DNA from 2 places in the Paenibacillus sp. SAFN-117 genome. Region 1 is predicted to be linked to the other one. Evidence: riboswitches for the same ligand, from Rfam matches in the RefSeq annotation. Region 1 holds a riboswitch; the other holds the start of a gene.
The links. A riboswitch is a leader RNA that binds a small molecule or an ion and turns the genes downstream of it on or off. The one in region 1 is predicted to bind cyclic di-AMP.
Positions count from the first base shown of each region.

Region 2: it holds a riboswitch for cyclic di-AMP, as region 1 does, so the genes downstream of both, ACTHRH_RS07765 (LysM peptidoglycan-binding domain-containing protein) here and ACTHRH_RS09860 (TrkH family potassium uptake protein) in region 1, are expected to answer to the same signal.

Region 1 is NZ_JBQCLK010000012.1:58,797-66,876, reverse strand. It holds gene dnaI (primosomal protein DnaI) at 1-550, shown strand, start outside; gene ACTHRH_RS09880 (YqzM family protein) at 701-847, opposite strand; gene trxA (thioredoxin) at 1,249-1,566, shown strand; gene uvrC (excinuclease ABC subunit UvrC) at 1,756-3,798, shown strand; gene ACTHRH_RS09865 (CPBP family intramembrane glutamic endopeptidase) at 3,988-5,592, opposite strand; cyclic di-AMP (ydaO/yuaA leader) riboswitch at 5,889-6,024, shown strand; gene ACTHRH_RS09860 (TrkH family potassium uptake protein) at 6,107-7,432, shown strand; gene ACTHRH_RS09855 (potassium channel family protein) at 7,445-8,080, shown strand, end outside.
Region 2 is NZ_JBQCLK010000009.1:23,795-31,874, reverse strand. It holds gene ACTHRH_RS07775 (alpha-glucosidase/alpha-galactosidase) at 1-1,193, shown strand, start outside; gene ACTHRH_RS07770 (hypothetical protein) at 1,458-2,867, opposite strand; gene ACTHRH_RS07765 (LysM peptidoglycan-binding domain-containing protein) at 3,020-3,823, opposite strand; cyclic di-AMP (ydaO/yuaA leader) riboswitch at 3,826-3,994, opposite strand; gene ACTHRH_RS07760 (SAM-dependent methyltransferase) at 4,152-4,934, shown strand; gene ACTHRH_RS07755 (FkbM family methyltransferase) at 5,141-5,908, opposite strand; gene ACTHRH_RS07750 (SAM-dependent methyltransferase) at 5,926-7,041, opposite strand; gene ACTHRH_RS07745 (glycosyltransferase family 4 protein) at 7,291-8,080, shown strand, end outside.

The DNA.
Region 1 (8,080 bases):
TAGCAAGGACTGGGAGAGGGCTGCGGCCGTCGATCAAATCATGGATTACATCTTGAAGACCAAGGAGCAAGGTCTGCAGCGGCAAGGCTTGTATTTGGCCGGACCTTTCGGAACGGGCAAGACGTTTCTCATGTGCTATATGCTGTATGAATTGGCGAAGGTCGGATTAACCGGCGCGATTGTTTATATGCCTGATTTCTCCGAGGATCTGAAATCGATGTTTCAGGATCCGCAGAAGCTGAAGGAAACTATCGATCTGTTGAAGGAAACCGATCTGCTCGTGCTTGACGATATCGGGGCGGAGAATATGAACCCGTGGCTAAGGGACCATGTCCTCGGGACCATCCTCAACTATCGGATGAACCGGAAGCCGACCTTCTTCACCTCCAACTATGAGCTGGATGATCTCGAGAAGCACTTCAGCTTCACAAGTAAAGACGGCGAAGAAGAATTCAAGGGACAACGGATCATGGACCGCATCCGTCATTTTGTCGAGGTGGTTCATGTGACGGGGTATAATAAACGCAGCAAGGCCGGAGAGACGGAATAATCCGCACCCGGCCGATAAATAGAAAAAGTCTGAAGGGACATGGTCCTTTCAGACTTTTCTCAAAATATAAGATTCCTGATCTTATATTTCATCGGTAAACGCGCCTGTCCTAAGGACGGCGATAGCCGTTTATCCTTGATAAATCCATTATTATTTCATAGCCACTTCGATAATCGTTGCAATAACCGCTATAAGGAGCATTACTCCGGCTGTGACGCCAAATCCCACCGCGACATCCATGAAGTCATTCCTCGGTTCCTCGTTCACATGATGACCGGGATGATTAGGTTCTAGCATTGCAATTCCCTCCTGTATCAATGCGCTGAATGCTGACAGGTCCAATTCGGTTCACAATAACAGCTAAGCGCAGGTTCGCATATTAGTCTCCTATCAGTATACCCAACCGGGTGGAAAGTTGTAAACCCTCCCTGGCCGCGTTCCCCTGCATTTGAGGTTGATCGTAACAAGTTGGCCATAAATTGTTCATAAATGGGTATTGCTTATGAGGGAGAGCCGTCATTTTCTAGTCTGTGATTCCCTGGAGAGGATTATTCCCGCTGGCCATCCCAAGAGGCCATACCTATACCCCGGCAAAGAGGGGTTATGAAAACAGGGGGGATTGTGGTATACTTTACATGTTGACGTAGAAGTCACATGATCCACAAATATATAGTACAATTAAGGGAGGATTCCATAAAATGGCTATAGTAAACGTATCTGATCAGTCTTTTAACGAAGAAGTGGAAAGCACAGGAACCGTTCTGGTCGATTTCTGGGCGCCATGGTGCGGACCTTGTAAAATGATCGCTCCTGTACTGGAAGAGCTTGACGGTGAAATCGGCGATCAAGTGAAAATCGCTAAATTAAACGTAGATGAAAATCCGGAGTCTGCGTCCCGTTTCGGAGTCATGAGCATTCCGACTTTAATCCTGTTCAAGGACGGTAAGCCGGTAGATAAGGTTGTCGGTTTTCAATCCAAGGATGCTCTGAAGGGTGTTATCTCCCGTCATCAATAATCTGCCAAATAACAGGCATGTAAAAAAGCTCTTTTTCTGCTATGCTGAAAAGGAGCTTTTTTTTGACGTTCGTTCTGCAAAAATATCGTTTCATACTCGTTAGAAGAAACCTGAAATTATATAATTGAAACTTTGTTAAAGCGGTTTTAGTATCATCAACCTCAAAATTATGGGAAGGAGGATGGCGAAATGGAAGAACGCTCCGGACAGATTCAGGAGAACATTCGCCGTAAATTGGCCTTGCTGCCGGATAAACCGGGCTGTTACTTAATGAAGAACCGGGAAGGGACCGTCATTTACGTAGGTAAAGCCAAGGTATTGAAGAATCGTGTCCGGTCTTACTTCACCGGCAGCCACAGCGCCAAAACCCAGCGTCTGGTCAGCGAAATTCGGGACTTCGAATATATTGTGACGGCGAATAATGTGGAAGCCCTTATTCTCGAGTGCAACTTGATCAAGCAGTATTATCCCAGGTATAACGTCCTGCTGAAAGACGATAAGTCTTTTCCATATATTAAAATAACCAATGAGGAGCATCCCCGGCTGGAGGTTACCCGCAAGGTCGTTAAGGATAAGGGGAAGTATTTCGGCCCCTATCCGAATGCCTATTCCGCCCAGGAAACGAAGAAGCTGCTGGACCGCCTGTATCCGCTGCGCAAATGCCGGAAGCTTCCCGACCGTGTTTGCCTTTATTATCATATCGGACAATGCGTCGCGCCCTGTGAATATGAGGTGGCGCCCGAGGAATACGAGCGGATGATCCAGGAGATTACCCGTTTCTTAAGCGGGGGGCATAAACAAATCCGCCAGGAGCTTGAACGCAAGATGCTCGAGGCTGCGGAAGAGCTGCAGTTCGAACGGGCCAAGGAGCTGCGCGACCAAATTGCGCATATCGATGCGGTGATGGAGAAGCAAAATATTACCGTCGCCGATCAGGTCGACCGGGATGTCTTCGGCTTCGCGGTGGACAAAGGCTGGATGTGCGTGCAAATATTGTACATGCGCCAAGGGAAAATGATCGAGCGGCATGTTACGGTGTTCCCGTACTATGGGGAGCCCTATGATGATTTCTTGACCTTCGTCACCCAATATTACAGTGAGAATCCGGCTCTGCCCAAGGAAATTCATCTGCCGGTCAACCCCCATCAGACCAATGAGGAGGAGAATGCCGAGGCGACTAACCCCCAGACAGCGGAAGGCTCTGAAGCACAGCTTTCCGCGGCAAATGATGAAGCTGTCCATGGAGAGTCAGAGGGATCGCTTCGTCCGGCTGGAAGGGCTGAAACGGCGGAGGTTGAGGCTGAAGAGGACGAGGACGCGTTCCACGCAGGCGGAGCGGACAAGGAAGTTATTAAAGAAGCTCTGGAGTCGTGGCTGCATGTGAAGGTTCATTTTCCTCAAAGGGGAGTCAAGAAGCATGCGGTAGATATGGCATCGGATAACGCGCGAGTGGCTCTCGAAGAGAAATTCCGGATGATTGAAAGAGACGAGGAGCGGACGATCAAAGCGGTGGAGAATTTGGGAGAACGGCTCGGAACGGGCACCCTTCACCGGATCGAGGCCTTCGATAACTCGAACATCCAGGGAACCGACCCGGTGTCCGCGATGGTCGTATTCGTGGATGGCAAGCCGGATCGCAAGGAATACCGCAAGTATAAAATCCGCACCGTCCAAGGACCGGATGATTACGAGACGATGCGGGAGGTTATCCGGCGGCGCTACGAAAGAGTGCTGAAAGAAGGGCTGCCGCTCCCGGATATGATTGTCGTCGACGGGGGCAGAGGCCAGATATCGGCGGCCGTGGATGTGCTTGAGAATGAGCTGGGGCTGTTCCTGCCGGTTTGCGGGCTGGTTAAGGACGCCAAGCATAAAACGGCCCAGCTTATGACCGGAGATCCTCCGGAGGTTGTTCCGCTTCCGCGCGACAGTCATGAATTTTATTTGCTCCAGCGCATACAGGATGAGGTTCACCGGTTTGCCATTACCTTCCACCGCGAACAACGGGGCAAATCGATGGTGGCCTCCCAATTGGATGCCATTCCCGGTATTGGCGAGAAGCGGCGGAAGCTGCTGCTGAAGCATTTCGGCTCCCTGAAAAAAATAAGAGAGGCGGCCGTTGAGGATTTTCGCCCGTTGGGCATCGGTGAGAAGCTGGCGGAAACTATTCTTTCATCCCTCCGCGGGGACAAGAAGACCGAGGAGGAGGAGGGCGACTCAGTCGTCCTTGATTAAACGGTATAATCGGCTTAATGCATATAAAAAGTGCACCTTTAATGATCCCTGTAAACGGGGCTTGAGGTGCACTTTTTTTGAAATATACAAAGTATAAGTTTCTCCCAAACGCGTCTGTTCAAAGGAATGGATAGCCGTTTATCGTTGAGCGGCCTTCCGGGATCCGGGAATTCTCTTGGCCGATTCCGGTTATACCGTAGACGCGGGGCCCGATCGTTTACGGAACAGGCTGTGGACCCACATCAATATATATCCGGTGATAGCCGGCATCAGGATATACCCAACCCCGATCAGAATATTCGATGTGCTGGGTGTAGTCGTCATCAGTGACAAAGCCATCAAAATAATATCCATCGTGACATGGGTAAAGATGGCGGTCATCAAGCCGTATTTCAGGAAAATGTATCCAAAGATGATCCCCAGCACGGCCACCTCGAATAACCTCGTGTAGCTAGGATAAATCGTGTAGCCGGTATGGCCCAAGGCCCAAATGATGCTCGGCACCAGGACTGCCAGGAAGCGGAGGCGGAACCACTTCTGAAACAAGGCGATGCCGAAGAGCCGATACATAATTTCTTCGGAGGTTCCCGCCATCCACGCAAGAAGCGGGAATAAGGCGGGCCAATACATGTTGAGCACGGATTGGGTCGGATCGTTGACTGCGAATGAATCGAAGGCTTCGCCGGCAATGAAGAACAGAACCTGCTGTACCCCGAGAATAAACAAACAGAGCAAATATCCTCGGCCCATTCCGTAAAACATATCCTCCCCAAAGTTGGACTCCCGCCATCTTGGCCAAGGATTCCAGCCCTGCGCTCTCCATAATTGGTCACCGGATATGGCTGCAAAATATTGTGCGCCCGCCAGAAGCGCAATAATTAGAAAGGTAAACACAATATAGATTACGTTGAAGATAGCGGCATCCTCCGGAGGAATTTGTGTGCTTGCTCCCGGCCAGCTATTTATCGTGTGAAGGCCGTATAGCCCGGCGAAAATAAGAGCAAAGAGGATTCCCCGCGAGAACCGGACCTTCTTCCGGTTAATAATAACGAGGATCAAGGCCGCAATACTCAAAAGAAACATGCCGCCCAGTCCGATATAAGACATCAGGCCGGCAGACCGCTCCTGCCCGGCAAGCCATTGGCGGAAGCTTTCCGGAACCGAGAAGGAAGGAACGAAGCCTACCACTTCCTCTCCTCTTACGGCCACTCCGAGCTGCAGCCTGGATTCGCCGATGCTCTCCTTGGCACTTTCGTACATGAGCAGGCTGCTTCGGGACCCTTGCATCAGCTGCAAATCCGCCGGATCATATCCGTTCTCGGCCAGGAAGCTTTCGGCCAGCAAGCGGCGGCTTTCTTGAGAGCCTGAGGAGGCAGGGGCCGCTTGCTTCTGATTCCATGCCGTCACCTTGGGTTCATTCAATCCGACAAAAATGATCCAATTCAGACGATTTCTCGAATCGAACATTTGAACTTCCCAATAATCGAGAGGGTAATTGTCTCCATACCGGGTGCTGTATTCCTCGGTCAGCTTCGCTTTTTGCAAATAACCGCTCAAGCCTTTGTCCGACTGATAAATAATGTTGATCTTGTTAGGGGTGTAGTCCGGTTGTTTGGTGTGGACGAATTGCCGGGCCAGGTCGGCCGCTTGCTCTTCAGTCACCTTCGGCCCTGACAATTCTTCCTCTACGCCGTTAACGCCGGGAAGCAGGTTGATCAGGATGACGCCGAAGTATAACACTATGCCGATAATGGCCAGCCAAATAAGAGGACGGTTTATTCTGTGTGGAACCACGGGCATTCTCCTCCGCAATAATCTTCTTCATTCCAAAGTACCATAGATAACGGCCTGTTTCCAGTGATTACCTCTGCTTGGGCCGTGTCTCTTCACCGTTATCGAAAATACGGAAACCGCTTGATAAGCTTCAAGAAACGACTCGTCTTATTCAATGCAAGGCAAGGAAATCGCGTGAAAATAAAATGAAATCTTGCATTGCCTGACCATTTTGCCCGAATACTTCCTTACAGCATGATTTTTTCCTAAAATACAGACTTTGTATACCGACCAAAAGCAGGATATAATCGTTATCAATTAAATAGAAGCCGAATTTCTTTTAGAAAGCGGGGGAACCATTTAACTGGGGTGAATTTTGCTAGTTCCAATGCAAATAGGGTGCCTGCACACCCGAATCCGTCAGCTAACCTCGTAGGCTTGCTGTCAGGATACCATACGCCTAAAGCATTGGTTTTCCAGTGCTTTTTTTGTTTCCAGAGGAGAATGAACGTTGCTGAAACGATTGTTTACGAAAATGCATCCGCCGCAAATTTTGGCTTCCGGATTTATCATCATTATACTGATAGGAACCATCCTGCTGACGACTCCGATGGCGTCGGTTGACGGCCGTTCCGTGCCCTTCGTGGATGCATTGTTCACGGCTACTTCAGCCATGTGTCTGACGGGGCTCGTAGTTGTGGATACGGCGACGACTTATTCCGTCTTCGGCCAGATGGTCATTATGCTGCTTATCCAGATTGGCGGCCTGGGCTTTATGACGATGTCGACGCTTTTTGCCCTGGTGCTCAAGAAAAGAATATCGCTCCGTGAGCGGCTTATTCTTCAAGAGGCGCTCAATCAGAACAGCATGGAAGGAATCGTCCGCCTCATCCGCAAAATCATTATTTACTCGCTGAGTATAGAGTTCGTGGCCTTCGTCCTGCTTACTTTGCGCTGGTCCGTTGATTTTCCGTTCGCGGAAGCTGTCTACTTCGGAATGTTTCATGCCATTTCATTGTTTAATAATGCCGGCTTCGATTTATTCGGAGGAGTCAGCGGCCGATTCAGCGGGCTAGCGTTGTTTACGAACGACCCGATCGTCAGCATTATAGCTATGGCCCTGATTATTCTGGGCGGAATCGGATTTATCGTGATGTCCGATTTGATGGAATATAAGAAGCGGAAGAGGCTTCTGCTGCATACGAAAGTAGTTCTGTTCACATCGGCGGTTCTTATTGTCGGAGGGGCGGTGGTCATCTTCACCTTCGAATTTACCAATCCGGCTACTCTCGGGCCTCTTAATGGAGGAAGTAAGGTGTTAGCCTCCTTCTTCCACGCGGTTTCACCGCGCTCGGGGGGAGTGAGCACGCTCGATGTCGGCTCGTTCAGACAGGCCACTCAATTCTTCCTGATTATTCTAATGTTCATCGGGGCTTCGCCCGGTTCGACCGGGGGAGGTATCAAGACAACGACCTTCGCTATCCTGATCGGGGCCATGATAGCGATGGTCCGAGGCAAGGACGATATCGTCATGTTTCGCCATCGGCTGGCCAAGGACCGGATTTATAAAGCCATTACGCTAACATTGTTCGCCCTGGTTATCGTTATCATTTCGGCCATGGTGTTGTCTACTACGGAGAACCATCAATTCCTGATGATCCTGTTCGAAGTTACTTCAGCCTTCGGTACGGTTGGATTGTCTATGGGGTTGACTCCGGAGCTGTCGACGATCGGAAAAATCATCATTTCCTTTCTAATGTTTCTTGGCCGGCTTGGACCTCTAACATTAGCCTATGCACTAAATCCGAAGAAAGAGAAAGAATTGTTCCGGTACCCGGAAGGCAAAATTACGATTGGATAGGAGCTTGAAACCATGGAAGGAAATCAGTATGTGGTAATCGGACTGGGCCGATTCGGATCCAGCTTGGCTAAAGAGCTGGTGAAACTGGGATACGAGGTACTGGGGATCGACAAGTGCGAGGAAATCGTTAATGAAATGAGCGGAGAGCTGACCTATACCGTTGAAGCCGATTCTACGGATGAAGATATGCTCAGGTCGCTGGGCATCCGAAATTTCGATTGTGCGGTCGTGGCGATAGGCGATGATATACAGGCCAGCATTCTGACAGCCATTGTGCTGAAGGACCTCGGGATCAAGAAGGTGGTGGCCAAGGCTCTCTCCGATTTGCACGGTAAAGTGCTGGAGCGGATTGGAGTGGACCGGATCATCTTCCCCGAGAGGGATATGGGGGCAAGAGTTGCTCACCAGTTGGTGTCGCCTAATCTGCTCGATTATATCGAGCTCTCTGAGGAATACACGCTCGCGGAATTGTCGGTTCCGTCCAAGATGTCCGGCCAGACCTTAAAGCAGCTTGATCTTAGAGCGACCTATGGCTGCAGTATAGTGGCTATTAACAAGAAGAGCGGAATGGTAATCGCTCCTACCGCCGATGACATCGTAGAATCCAATGATATTATGGTAGTTATCGGCACCAATGAGCAGATTGAG
Region 2 (8,080 bases), on a different contig from region 1:
TTGACATCGATCCCGTCAGGCTAAAGGATTCCGAAAACATGCTCAACAACCTGAAACAGACGACGGGAAGCCGTTGCCGAATCGTTGCGTATTCGGATCGCAAGGAGGCGCTGCGGGGAGCCAAATATGTAGTGAATGCAATCCAGGTCGGAGGATACGACCCTTGTACGATCACGGACTTTGAAATTCCGAAGAAGTACGGCTTGCGCCAGACCATCGGGGATACGATCGGCATCGGCGGTATTTTCCGAAACTTGCGGACGATTCCCGTCATGCTCGATTTTGCCAAGGACATCCGCGAGGTATGCCCGGACGCCTGGTTCCTGAACTATACGAATCCGATGGCCGTATTGACCAACACGATGATTACATACGGCGGTGTCCGTACGGTCGGGCTGTGCCACAGCGTCCAGGTTTGCATGCCGCATTTGTTCCGCCAGCTGGAAATGGATACGGAAGGAGTTCAAACCAAAATCGCCGGAATCAACCACATGGCCTGGCTTCTGGAATGTACGAAAGACGGGATTGATCTGTATCCGGAAATCAAGCGCAGAGCGAAGGAGAAGCAGAAGGAAAAGCATAATGATATGGTCCGTTTCGAACTGATGTTCCGCTTTGGCTACTACGTAACGGAATCATCGGAGCATAATGCGGAGTACCACCCGTATTTCATCAAGAAGAACTATCCCGAATTAATCGACCGTTATAATATTCCGTTGGACGAATATCCGCGGCGCTGCATCCGGCAAATCGAAAGATGGCAGACCATGCGCGATGAACTGGTGAACAACCGCAGCCTTGAGCATAAACGCTCCAATGAATACGCCTCCTATATTTTCGATGCGATGGAGACGAACCGCCCGTTCAAAATCGGTGGGAACGTGATGAACACCGGACTGATCACCAATCTTCCCAAGGAGGCCTGCGTTGAGGTTCCTTGCCTCGTAGACGCAAGCGGCGTCACGCCGACCTATGTAGGAGATTTGCCTCCGCAGCTAGCCGCACTGAACCGGACGAACATAAACACCCAGTTATTGACCATCGAAGCGGCGATCACCCGCAAGAGAGAGCATATTTATCACGCCGCCATGCTGGACCCGCATACATCGGCAGAGCTCTCCATCGATGATATTGTCTCCTTGTGCGATGACTTGATCGAAGCCCATGGCGACTGGCTGCCTAAATATAATTAATCATTGTTCGGCAACGAATCATCAGAACGGGGCCGATCTATAGAAGGCACTTCCTTAAAAACCGGGCGAACGGATACGTTACGCCCGGTTTGGATTTGCGCAGTCTTGGCATGCTTTGCGCCAGAGGCTGCTTGGAACGATCAGCTCGGCAAGCTTCATGTGAAAAGTCGGCTACAGCACGATGAACAAGGTCCGAACCGGGCGTGCAGCGTTAGCCGTTCACGTTTAGACATAAGGAGTGCCATCTTTGGCGTTCGGGAAAATTTAGATCAGGAACATAGCGACAATGGTCGTCACGACCAAGCCGATCACAACCGGCCGTACATTGCGGCGAACCATCTCGAAAGGATCTACCCCGCAGATCGCCGCGGCGGGAATCAATGCCCAGGGAATCAAGGTTCCTCCTCCGACCCAAATTCCGGCAATTTGACCCAGCGCAGTCAATGTAGCGATCCCGGAGCCGATGGCCGTACCGAATAATTGGGCGATGGAGCCGGCCAACGAGATTCCCGAAAATCCGGAGCCATCCAATCCGGTAATGGCGCCGACGGTCGTAAGGGTAACGGCGCCCACCTCCTTGTTAACCGGAACCGTATTGGCGAGAGCGAGCCCCAAATCATTGACGATGCCTTGAGACCCCTCAGGCAGAACACTGCCGAATAAATTGAAGAAGGCCGAATCCCCCAGATAGAAGAAAGCGGCGATCGGAATGACGGGCCCGAATACCCTGAAGCCGAACTGCAGGCCTTCCACCAGATACTGTGTCGTTCTCTCCAGTCCCCGGTTGCGATGAGCAAGCAGGGTGATGGTGATCAGAATGACCACTGAGGTTCCCCCGACCAGAGCCGTTGCCTCCCCTCCCTGCAGCTTGAAGAAATACATGGCTGCCAAGTCGCCAACAAATAACAGTGGAATGATGACGGCCATAATTTTTTTGGCTTTGTCCGGCAGGGCAGCGGCCAGGGGGTCCTCTCCTCCTTCCGCTCTGGCTTCCCCCTTGCGGACCGCTCCGGTAGCGAGAGTAAGCTTCCCGGCTGCCATCTCCCGGCGCATCAGCCAGAAGGCAGCTACAGTCGTCACCGTTCCCATGACCAGAACTAACGGAATGCTGGCCTGGACAACCTCGGAGACCGGTATACCCGCAGCGTCGGCCGTCAGCTTGGGAGCCCCCTGAATGACGAAGTCCCCCGATAAGGCTATGCCGTGGCCGAACAAATTCATTGCGATGGCAACACCGAGCGGCGGCAGACCGACCCGAACCGCAGCCGGCAGCAGCACGGCCCCGATGAGCGCCACGGCGGGAGACGGCCAGAAGAAGAAGGAAATAACCAGCATGACCAATCCGACTGTCCAATAGGCTAGGCCGGGACTTCTCATCAGTCGGATAAAGGGGGACACCATCGTTTCATTAATTCCCGTTCTCGTTAACACCCGGCCCATGGACACGATAATCGAAATAATCAGTATCGTATTCAACAGCTCTGTGATCGCATAGATAAAGCTGTTGAAGATTCCGCTTACAGATTGGCTTAAGGACGATGTAGCCAACCAGCCGAGCAGAAAGATTCCGGCTATACATACAAGCGATGTATCCCTTCTCATGATCATGCAGCCGATAATCATGACGACAAACCCTACATACACCCAATGGATTCCGATCAGCTCTATCCCCATCTTGCACCTCCCTGCAGGCTTACACCCGGATAATTACAAAGTATGCTTGAGCCCGCAGGTTGGTTTGATCCCGCCCATGTTCATTGAAAAAAAAATCAGCCTCGCCTATTACGAGACTGATCGTTTATGCAAATCATTAGGATGCCGTATCTTTAGTTCAATACATAAACGGTTACGTTCTGAATGCCGAATTGGCTTGCAGTTGAACGGCTGCCCGGCATAAAGATGTCAATCCGGTCGCCCTTAATCGCTCCGCCCTGGTCGGTTGCCTTGCCGATCATTCCTCCGACAGGAAGCCCCTGACTGTTATAACCGGTAATATAAACGGTAGAATTCATAGGAATGACTGCCGGATCTACGGCTATCGTTCCCAGTTTCAGAGGATTACCGTAGTAATCGACAGGCCCCCATCCGTTCTCTTCATGCGAGGCGGAATAAGCGGTAGCGGAAGCCTGTATAACTTTGCTGTAAGTATAGGTTTCGCCCGTCGGCGTCGTTATCGTTTGCGCATTGCTCGCAGGCGCCGGAGCAGACTCCGGACTCGCACTTAAGGCAGCTACCGAGTGGTTCGAATTCGTGTAGCCTTCCGGCAATTCCAGCACAAGCCCCGGATATAAATTATAGGGATCATATTGAGAATTGGCCGCCATTAACAAGTCTAGAGGAATATTTAATTTCTGCGCTATTGTCCAGAAGGAATCCCCCTTCTGCACGGCATAAGAATGCTCCGTAGATACTGGAAGCGTAATCGTCTGGCCGCTTTGCAGGTTATACATATCCACTCCCATGTTGGCATTGATAACGGCCTCCAAGGATAGCTGATTCTTCTCGGAGATTGTCCATAAACTATCATTATCCTGAACCTGATAGGATGCGGCGAAAGCCGGAGAAGACAAACTGGCCAAAGACACACTTAATGTAAACGCTATTACTGTTGTTTTAACCAATCGTTTCATACTGAGCTCCTTTTCGCTGCCTGCGGAGTTAGTTGTCGGATTCGGGAGAAAAGGAAGTATCCCTACGCTAATATAAGCGACTCACCCCAAGTGCCGAGCAAGCCCAATTGTCGGCACATACCGTCCCCCGCACTTCAAGAAAATTTATTGAAGTTTCGGCGGTTAAAGTCTAGCATATTTTAATAGCCGGTTAAACGAGTAAAATATGGAAAGACTCTGCTGCTCTGGCCCTGTGCCGTGCCTTCCTTCCGAAGATACGCATACCATAGAAACATCACTGCATTTGGACTATTTTCAAATCCTCTTCGCAGAAGGAGCGATCCGTTCAATGTTGATTTCACAGGTGTGCAAACAACAGGACTTCGAGTCCGTCTGGCTACAGGAAGCTTGCCTCGCCTTGAAGGAGCCTCTGCAGTATCATCGAAAGCTGTGGGAATACTGTTATATCTATCAAGGGTTGTTGGAACGGGGAATGCTAGGCCCCGGCAGAAGAGGATTGGGATTTGGTGTCGGCAAAGAGCCGCTCGCCTCCTTATTTGCTTCCAGAGGCTGCTATATCACGGCCACCGATCTGGATGCTCCCTCCGCCTCCGTACAGGGCTGGGCGCAATCCAACATGCATGCCGCAGGTATTCAGGATTTGAATGAAAGAGGGTTATGCGATCCTGAATTATTTCGTCAGCGGGTTACCTTTGAAGTGGTCAATATGAATGCGATTCCTCCGCATTTATTTAACCAATTCGATTTTACCTGGTCCTCCTGCTCCTTCGAGCACTGTGGATCGATTGCGCTGGGCAAGCAGTTTATCTTGAACCAAATGAACTGCCTGAAGCCCGGGGGAGTTGCCATTCATACGACCGAATTCAACCTTTCCTCCAACGACCAGACGCTGGAAGAAGGCCCTACGGTCCTCTTCCGCCTTAAGGACATCGAATGGATGGTCCATACGCTGCGCGCACAAGGACATTCCATAGAAGTCGATTATTCGGTAGGCACCGGCCCGATAGACCGCCATATTGATGTTCCCCCCCATTCAAATCCGCACTTAAGACTGCTGTTGGCGCAATATGTCACTACCTCGATAGGGCTTATCATTGAGAAAGCGAAATGACCGCTCTTCTGTCCATAAGCGCAAAAAATCGTAAGAAGGATACCTTCTTACGATTTTTATTAGTTTCGGCTTAATTTATGGTTTGGGCCCAGCTATGCAAGTGTGCACTGCAGGGAGCTGATAAGTAAAACGATGACACTTGCTTGCCGCTTGCTCCGTTCCCATCTCTTAAAATGTGGTTACTGCTCCTGGATACAGGCGCAGCTTCAGCGGACAATCAGCAAGTCCAGTTGATCAGGGTCTTGATGCGCCTCCAATCCCGCTGCATCGGTAGGCACCACCTGTCCATCTCTGAACAAAATATGAAACCGGAATCCGCGTTGGACAAATTTCTGCAGAATCGGACCCGGGGTGCCTCCGCGCCATATAACCGGCAAATACTCCATTAGAATGATGATGGAAGGATTGTGGTCGATCACTTCAAAGACGCTATCCATAATCAACGGCTCCGCCCCGTCTACATCGATTTTAATCACGTCCGCTTTAAGGCTGGGAAGGAAGTCGGTGAGCAATCCTTGCTTGACTTTGAACTTTGTCGGCTCGTTGATAGCTTCAATTCCTAAAAATTGGATGCTTGTCCCGCCATCCCCTATCGTCTGAAATTCGGTTTCCCCTCTTTGATTGGACAGCGCGACCCGGTGCAGATGGACACGCCCGTACATCCCGTTGAAGGAAATGCTTTTTAACAGATTTCTATGGTGAAAAGGGTTCGGCTCGAATGCATGCACCTGGCCGGTAGGCCCTACAAGCATTCCGGATAAAATCGAGAAAAATCCGGTATGGGCTCCGATATCGAGCACGGTCATACCGGGTTTGACGATCGACAACATAATGTTTGTAATCCATTTCTCCCAATCGCCCGTTAATAGAATGGCTAAGTTAACCGGATCCCGTGTATCCAGAAACATATAAGGGCCATGATTTATATTTGTTAATACGGTGTTGTCACCCAAGTAATAATGAGGTCTGCTCAACTGAATCTCCCCTTCCGCTATAACGGCGCCAAGTAAATCGACGGCACACGCACCGCGCAAGCGTTCATATCGTGCTTATATAAACGCACTTCGACATCTTTTTCATCCTCATGCAAATAGATGACTTCCTGCAGCTGAGACGTTAGGAACAAGTGTTTTTGCCACAACAATTTATTAGCGGCATTGGACGTGATATCCAACGTAAAGTGGCCTGCGCCGACTATTTCTATCCGCACTTCGAAGCGGTATACCTGGACGGGCAATTTGATATACGGGCCAAAGAAAATGAATCCGGGCTGATTGCTTCGGATCCAACCGTCCTTATCGGAAGGCCTAGGCAGAATAAATGAAGAATAATACAGGTTGCCGATCCCCGGTGGAGTCTCATAGCGCAGTTCGGCAGGAGGGAGTTCGGCAAGCGCAGGAAGCTCGTCGGTTTTGTTCAAACGGATAACGGCGAGCCCGTTGGCCAGGAAGAACGGATGGTTGAACCGGCAGTCCGCCAAATCCCGCTCTTCACATTGAACCCATAATTGGCTCGGAGCTTCGAAGCTTATGTCCGTGTCCAGTTTCCTCATGAAGGAAAAGGAGACGGCGGTATCCGGAATATCATATTTAGCGGTCAGGAGCCGGAGATACTCCGAATTGAATTGAATAAGCCACCCTACGTCCGTTAGACGCCCGAACGGAACGGTAATGATCGCCTTGCCTCCGGGCTTCAGCAAATCGTAGATTTTGCGAATGGCCTTCAGCGGGGCCTCCCGGTCACCCGATTGGAACTCTCCATACGCCTTCTGCCCGATATGCTCTACGGTCGATGCGCATACGATGACATCGTATCGAGTCTGAACGTCCATTAAATCGATGTTGATTACTCCCGGCCACTTCTCGAATTTATCGATAATATGCCGGCCGGCCAGACCGGGAAGATGCTCGATCAGATCCGGATAATGGGAGAGCACGTTTCCTACCTCGAGAATAGAGCCTTCTTGCCCATGCTCCTGCAAAAAATCAATCACGATCGGAATTTCAACCGTTCTTTCGGACCAGTTGTTCTTAGGAATTCTGTTGTATGGCAGCATCTTGTTATTATAGAGAAAATGAGCTCCCATCTGATGCCCGAAAATTCCCATATTCATCCATCCTTTGGTTTCTACTGAAGAACTGAACTCAAAGAGAGAGCGGCAATCAAGCGTGTGATCTAATATATGCGGGGAGGAAAATCGGGGTATGGACGAATGAAGACATCCCCGATCGATGGTAAGAGCATCTACCCAATTTTCCTTGTTTTTGATTCAAACACCTAATTCCCCCCTTCCGTAGCGCCATATACTGGTTACTAATCCGCAGTTTTATCGGCCGATTAAAGGGGGAAGCCTTCGATGAAGTATACCGGGGTGTATTGGATGGGGCCCGTCCTGGACATGGGAGGATACGGCAACGTATCCCGAAATTTCATAAAAACGTTGGAAACGATGAATATCCCCGTGCAAATCCATCCTATAGGGCCGGATCACGCGGAAATCGGCGAACAGACGAAACAATGGCTGCAGCGGTTATCCACTCCCAAGATTGGAGACAGAGTCGTCTTCATCCGCCACGGATTACCTCCCCTGTTTCGGGAGCATTTTCATGTACCGAACGTAGCCCGCCAGATTGGCGTTACATTGTTCGAAACGGACCGGCTGCCGAGCGGCTGGGCGGCGGAGGCCAACTTAATGGACGAAATCTGGGTCCCCTCCCGCTTTAATTACGAAACTTTCTCCCGCAGCGGGGTCAACCCCTCGAAGCTCAAAATCGTCCCGTACCCTATTGATGTAACGAAATATTATCCAGGGAAACCGTATCAGCAATTAATTTTCTCCCCGCCGATCCGGTCATTCGTGTTTTTGTACGTATTCGGCTTCGATTACCGCAAAGGGTATCAAATGCTTATACAAGCTTTCTGTGAAGAATTCTCTCCCGCCGAGGATGTAAGCCTGATCTTGAAGGTATATCTGCACAGCGGGTACAAAAGAGGGTTTGCGGCTAAAGAAATACTGTCCCTGATTCCGCCGGGCCGTTACAAGAATCAGATCGTGCTAATTACGATGCCTTTCTCGGAAGAGAATTTAATCAATCTCTATCAAAGCTCGGATGTCTATATTTCAATGGACCGGGCCAGCGGCTGGG